2 regions of the Exiguobacterium sp. s21 genome follow, and region 2 is predicted to be linked to the other one. Evidence: a T-box and tRNA genes for the amino acid it is inferred to sense, from the RefSeq annotation. Region 2 holds a T-box; the other holds one or more tRNA genes.
What was found. The T-box of region 2 lies ahead of argS (arginine--tRNA ligase). A T-box ahead of a tRNA ligase gene usually reads a tRNA of that ligase, here a tRNA-Arg.
Positions count from the first base shown of each region.

Region 1: it has a tRNA-Arg gene. The T-box ahead of argS (arginine--tRNA ligase) is inferred to sense a tRNA for this amino acid. The anticodon was not compared.

Region 1 is NZ_JACSLF010000001.1:87,046-90,461, reverse strand. It holds gene KNP06_RS00460 (hypothetical protein) at 1-62, shown strand, start outside; gene KNP06_RS00455 (MerR family transcriptional regulator) at 120-815, shown strand; gene clpP (ATP-dependent Clp endopeptidase proteolytic subunit ClpP) at 857-1,432, opposite strand; tRNA gene KNP06_RS00445 (tRNA-Arg) at 1,584-1,656, opposite strand; gene KNP06_RS00440 (RNA polymerase factor sigma-54) at 1,780-2,925, shown strand; gene KNP06_RS00435 (glutaredoxin family protein) at 2,927-3,184, shown strand; gene KNP06_RS00430 (sugar-binding transcriptional regulator) at 3,297-3,416, shown strand, end outside.
Region 2 is NZ_JACSLF010000004.1:194,143-197,558, reverse strand. It holds gene argS (arginine--tRNA ligase) at 1-1,677, opposite strand, end outside; T-box leader at 1,730-1,942, opposite strand; gene KNP06_RS07070 (GGDEF domain-containing protein) at 2,095-3,416, shown strand, end outside.

The DNA.
Region 1 (3,416 bases), on a different contig from region 2:
CGGGCGGGGAATGGCCGCAAGGCGATAGCCGCTATGTGTTCGGGGTCGAGGTCGAGGAATAAAAGAGTTGACCTGTCCGCTACGGGCGGCTTTATGATCAACGAGAAGGGGGGACGCCAATGATTCAAATCGGAAAAGTGGTCCATCTAACGGGGTTGTCCACTAAAGCAATCAAATGGTATGAAGCGAAAGGACTCGTCCGACCGACTCGTTTAGATAATCAGTATCGGTTATACGGGATGGAAGAAATAAGACGCCTGAACGAAATCAAGTTACTACGCCAAATGGGTATCTCGCTCGAACAAATTCAAACGGCAAAAAGTGTGAGCGAGTTACTCGACAGCAGACTTGATGAGGTCCAACGCGAAATCGAGGCGTTGCGACAAGTCGAGCAACAAATCAAATGGATGCAAACAGGGGGAGATTCAATGAAAGTACGTTATGAGATGTGGGACCGACCGAAAATCGTGAACGGCTATGTATCCGAACTCACCACAATCCCGTTTGTTTGGGAAAAATTGCAACCAGAGCTGACGACAGACGAATCATATGGCGTCTGTTTAGCGAAAGAAGAAGCTTATCTAGCAGGGATGACTGATCCTGTCATAGGAGAAGAGGGAAGACAGGTTGAACTGTCGGCAGGACGTTACCTTGTCGCCACGGTCGAAGGCGGAATCCCGGCCATCCCCACGACGTATAATCAACTTCTAGCGTTGCCGGATGTAACGTTGCGGGATGCACTCGATTTTGAGCGCTACATTCATGGGCAAGACGGAGCTGACGACTTGATTGAAATTTGGTTACCTGTCCAATAAAAAGAAGCGCCTTTCCCGGAGTTGGGAAAGGCGCTTTTGGATTAACGCGTCATGACCTTGTCGATGAGACCGTAGTCTTTCGCTTGTTCAGCTGACATGAAGTAGTCGCGCTCTGTGTCGCGCTCGATGACTTCAAGCGGCTGGCCTGTGTTGTCGGCCATGATTTGGTTCAATTTCTCGCGCATCTTGATGATGCGTTCAGCATGGATCTTGATGTCCGATGCTTGACCTTGCGTACCGCCGAGCGGTTGGTGAATCATGATCTCCGCGTTTGGAAGCGCGAAGCGTTTGCCTTTTTCACCGGCTTGGAGCAAGAAGGCACCCATCGATGCGGCCATTCCGATACAAATCGTCGACACGTTCGGTTTGATGAAGTTCATCGTGTCATAAATCGCCATTCCGGAAGTGATCGAACCACCCGGACTGTTGATGTAAAGTGAGATGTCCTTATCTGGGTCCTCGGCTGCAAGGAAGAGGAGCTGGGCAACGATCGAGTTGGCGACGTTGTCGTCGATCGCACTTCCGAGCAAGATGATGCGGTCCTTGAGCAAGCGTGAGTAAATATCGTACGCGCGTTCCCCGCGACCTGTTTGTTCGATAACTGTTGGAATTAACATTGAATCTGCCTCCTTTATGTAGGTTGTAAATATATCATACCGCTATAGTCAATGTTGGTCAAACGATAGTCATCGTTTTTGACCTATTCCACGGTTTGACGATTCTAAAACGACAAAAGAGGCCAGGCATCTGCCTGACCTCTTTCTTTGATACACCCGGAGAGATTCGAACTCCCGACACCTGGCACCGGAAACCAGTGCTCTATCCCCTGAGCTACGGGTGCATGTTCTCTGATACGATTTATTATACATTTGTTTTTTTAAAAAAGCAATCCTGTTCGTCTCACTTTTTTTTGAGCGCGTTTTCCCGCCTTTCGCTACAATAGGAAACGAGAGGGGTGTGACCGATGCAACGCCAAGAACAACAGCAACTTCAAAAGCAACAGCTGACCCAGGACATGGTCAGGCGTCTGCCGGTTCTCGAAGCAGACCGGACCGCGATCGCTTTTCAGCTCGGCCGCTTGTCAAAGCGGAACCCGAACATCGCCATCGGCAGCGGTGCGGTCGAATGGGTGGAGGACACGGCGAGCGGGTTCGAGTCGCGTCTGTTCGAACAAATCGAGGAAGGAAGTGGGAACGAGGTCCAACGTATGCTTCAAAAGCGACTCGTCCTCGCGCTAGACCACCGCGGCCTCTTACCTGATAGTGACTTCGTGCTCGCCTATCGGTTCGAGGTCGATGTGGCGGACATTGAGGCGGCACGCCAGGCGCTCTTGTTTCTAGAACCGACGGGGATCGGGGCGAAGAATGAGCGGGACTGTCAGTACCGGCATGCAATTGAACATGACGACCCGCTCGTCTTGGACGTGTTCGAGGCGCTCGACGCGAACGTTGATGACATCCCGGGACGACTCGACATCTCGGTGGCTGAGTTCGACCGGGTGACCCGTATCGTGGCGACGTTACCGAAAACACCAATAGTATATGAAGGAACCGAGCATATCGTACCGGAACTCGAAGTCGTCCGGCGTGACGATGAGCTTGTGACGACATGGTTCAGCCCGACGCTCGATGCGACTCGGATCGGGGACGACCGCGAGGCGAAGTGGTGGCACGAGACGCTCGAGATGCGGAACGCGACGCTTCATTCAGTATGGACGGTCATCGCGGAACGTCAGGCGGACTGGCTCGACGGCAACCTCGTCTTGCATCCGTTGACGCGGAAAGAAGTCGCCGAACGGATCGGCAAGCACGAGTCGACCGTCGGACGGGCCATCCAAGGAAAGTATGTGGCGACCGAGGGCGGTGTCATGGCGTGGCGCCACTTTTTCGTCAGGTCCACGGATCATGGGCAATCGCCGTTCATGGTGAAAAAGGCGCTCGCCGAACTGATTCAACAAGAGACGTCACCTTTGAGTGACGCCGCACTCATGCGAGAGTTGGCCCGGATCGGCTATACGGTGACACGACGGACCGTGGCGAACTATCGGGAGGCGCTCGGTTTTGGAAACTCGCGGGAGCGGGAACGACAACTATGGAAAGGAGGGGACTGACATGGTGCTGACATTATACCGACGTGCCAACTGTTCGCTCTGCGAGGAGGCACTCGTCATGCTCGAATGGCTCATGGAAGACTATCCGTTCGAACTCGAGCAGGTCGACATCACGGGCAACGAAGAACTCGAGGCGAAGTACTTGTTCGAGATCCCCGTCGTCTTACACGAGGGGCGCGTCATTAGTCAAGGGCGATACGATGACAGTAAAGTTGAAGATTTTGTTAAGTATACGCTTACATCGAAAAAAAACGTTTGAAGGGGTTGCAAGACGGAAATGTCATTGATAAGATGAAGTCGTAGCGGTGGGACGCAAATATAAAAGTGGGACAAAAATTGTCCACGCTTTAAGTCGAGGGGGAATGAGTATGATTCAGCAGCTGATTCAAGTTCAGAAGCAAATCGTTCCCGACATGCTCGATACGCTCCGACATCGTTACGACATCTTACATTACGTCCGGTTGATGCAGCCAATCGGCCGCCGGACACTC
Region 2 (3,416 bases):
TTCTTCTGGAGCTTGAACACCGATCAGACGGAGTCCTTCTGTCAATACGATCGTCACCGCTTTGACGAGGGCGAGACGCGACTGTTTACCAGCATCTTCTTCGAGTACACGGACATGGCCGTAATACTTGTTGAACGATTGCGCCAAGTCGAGGACGTAACGGCTGATAATCGACGGTTCACGGCGCTCATGGGCACGTGTGATCACGTGTGGGAACGCGTTGAGCATCGTCACGACGCCCCACGTGTGGTCGTCATCCGCACCCGTGAATGTCGAGCCGTCGTAGTTGCCCTTACGGAGGAGCGAGTTCGCACGCGCGTTCGTGTACTGCACGTACGGGCCTGTCTCGCCTTCAAACTTGAGCATGCTGTCGAGGTCGAACTCGATGTTGTTGATGCGCTCGTTCTTCAAGTCGTGGAAGATGACCGCGCCGACACCGACCATACGTGCCACATCGTCCGCGTTCGCAAGTTCTGGGTTCTTCTGGGCGATGTTGCCTTGAGCTTTCTCGATCGCTTCTTTCAGCACTTCCTCGAGCAGGACGATGCGACCTTTACGTGTCGACATCTTTTTCCCTTCTTGCAAAATCAAACCGAACGGCACGTGGTGCATACCGTCGACGAAGTCGTAGCCGAGTTTACGGAGGACCGAGAACAACTGCTTGAAGTGAAGCGCCTGTTCGCCGCCGACGACGTAGTTCGCTTGGACGAAGTTATACGTCTCATGACGATAAACGGCCGCTGCCAAGTCACGTGTTGCGTAAAGCGTCGCGCCATCTTTCTTTTTAATCAAGCATGGCGGCAAGTTCTCATCTTCGAGTGAGACGACCATCGCCCCTTCACTTTCGACGAGAAGGTTCTTCTCTTCGAGCATGGCGACGATGCGGTCCATCTTGTCGTTGTAGAACGCCTCCCCGTGGAAGCTGTCGAACTCGACGCCGAGCAAGTCGTATACTTTTTGGAACTCTTTGAGCGACTCGTCACGGAACCATGTCCATAGCTCTGTCGCTTCTTCGTTGCCGTCTTCAAGTTTCTTGAACCAAGCACGCCCTTCGTCCTCAAGTTCCGGTTGCGTCTTCGCCTCTTCATGGAAGTGAACGTAAAGCTTCAACAATTCGGCAATCGGATGCTCACGTACCGCTTCCTCGTTGCCCCATTTTTTATAGGCGACCATCAGTTTTCCAAACTGTGTCCCCCAGTCCCCAAGGTGGTTGACCCCAACGACGTCGTAGCCGTTTTTACGGGCGATCTGGTTAATGGCGTTCCCGATTACCGTTGAACGGAGGTGTCCCATCGAGAACGGTTTGGCGATGTTCGGTGACGAGAAGTCGGTCACGATTGTCTCGTTGCGGGTTGCGTGCGTCGCATAGTCCGCTTTTTCGTCGAGCACCATGTTGATGATTTCTTGTGACACGACGTCACGGCTCAAGAAGACGTTCACGTATGGTCCAGCCGCCTCGACTTTTGTGAACAATTCATCGTTCAAATCGTTCGCGATATCAGTCGCGATCATGACCGGCGCTTTCCGGTAGGCTTTCGCGAGTTGGAAACAAGGGAAAGCAAGGTCCCCGTGTGCCTCATGTTTTGGTTTTTCAATTAGAGCTTCAATTTGGTCGAGCGTCAACTCGTCCCCGATGACACGGGACAAGGCTTCCGCATATTTGCGTTCATAACTCATTACAATTCCTCCTTATAAAATTTTCATAAAAAAAACGCCCTTTGCACAGATGCAAAGAGACGGGATGGCCCGCGGTACCACTCTTCTTGCCTGCTTGACGCAGACCGCTTTATCGGTGATAACGGGGGTCCCCCGGCTACGCCTACTAAGGTTCGGGCAGCATCTCAAAAGTGCGTTTCGCGATGTTTGTCAGCCTAGGCTCTCACCAATCCCTAGGTCGCTTTGTTGACGGAACGATCGTTACTCTCTTTTTCATCGACTTTCGTCTATGTGGTTGAAAAGCAATTTCATTATAGAGGATATTTCATATAGACTCAATGCTAGAATTCCGCCATTATGATGAATAGGCAGGACTCGGGCATGAATGTGCCGAATCTCCTACCATACATATCGAATTTTCCCATATAGGAGGGAACCATGAACCATTTTCGCAAGATGTCCGTCCTTGGTTGGAGCATATGGAGTGTTTTACTCATATCGACGATCACCTTGTTCGCCACAGGCGTATTGAACATACCCGCCATCGAGCCGTTGCCGTTCATCTTGATCGCGCTCCTTGTCATCATTTTTCAAATGGACTCCATCGAACGGAAAGGCGTCTACTTCACGTTTTCGGAAAGTATCGTCCTCATCATTTTCTTGTTTTTTGATTTCGAGACGGCGCTTTTCGTCAATCAGATTGGTCTCCTCGTCTTCCAGTTCGTCAACTTGAAACCGCGCGTCGCGCTTCGACGCTTCCGCTTCACGTATCCTTGGAACGCCATCACGTCTTTCTTGGAGATTGCCATCCCAGCCGGTGTTTACTTGGCACTTGGTGGTGTGACCGGTCTCGGCTTCTATTCTCAAGACTCGTTCCTGCCGCTCGCCGGTTTGATTCTGGCCATCATCTTGAACACGGTCGTGCAAAAGTATCAAGTCGGTTGGTGGTTCCGTGTCGATATCCCGGTCCGCGACTTTCTAAACATCGCGTTTTACACGTATATCGTCAGTCTCGTCTTCATTTTAGCAGCCTCGCTCTTCCGTGAGACGAACTTGCTTGTCGTCAGCAGTATCGCCGCCGCACTCACCTTCTTTATTAAGCGGCTCATCATCCAGAAAGGTCGGCAAGACGCCTTCAAATCGTTGATTGAACAATATGATGAGGCAAAAGAAGCCGTGTCGTTGTCGCAGAGCGAGGCGCAAGCCATCGAGGTGTTCCTCAGTCAATGTGAACGACTCAACGAGTACGACGAAGGGTTCGTTGAGTTCAAACTGTTCGACCGCACACTTTACTTTGATTTAAAGACGCGCCAGCCGATCGACCGTCACATCGTGTTCGATTTGCTCGATCACGCTTATCCGAACGAAGCCTCGGTCGAATATGAGATGCGCTTCGAATGGGACGCACCACTGTCGAACGAATTTGACGACGACTATCATAGTTTCATCTCGGTTCGGTCCGAGGAGATCGAAGGGATTCGCACGTGGCTCGTCATGACGGGTGAACACGTCTATGGGTATCCCCCGACCATCCAACGTGAAATCGTCAAACTTCTCAAGTCGTTCAACCGGACGATCAGCCGCTGCCATGAGCGCGACCGTCTTTACACGGAAAGTCGGACCGACAGCTTGACGCTCCTCGCCAATGCACGCGCGTTTTACGAATACGGGATTCAACAAATCTCGGACGGTTCGATGTATCCGATTTCGGTCGCGATGCTCGACATCGACTTTTTCAAAAAAATCAACGATGTGCACGG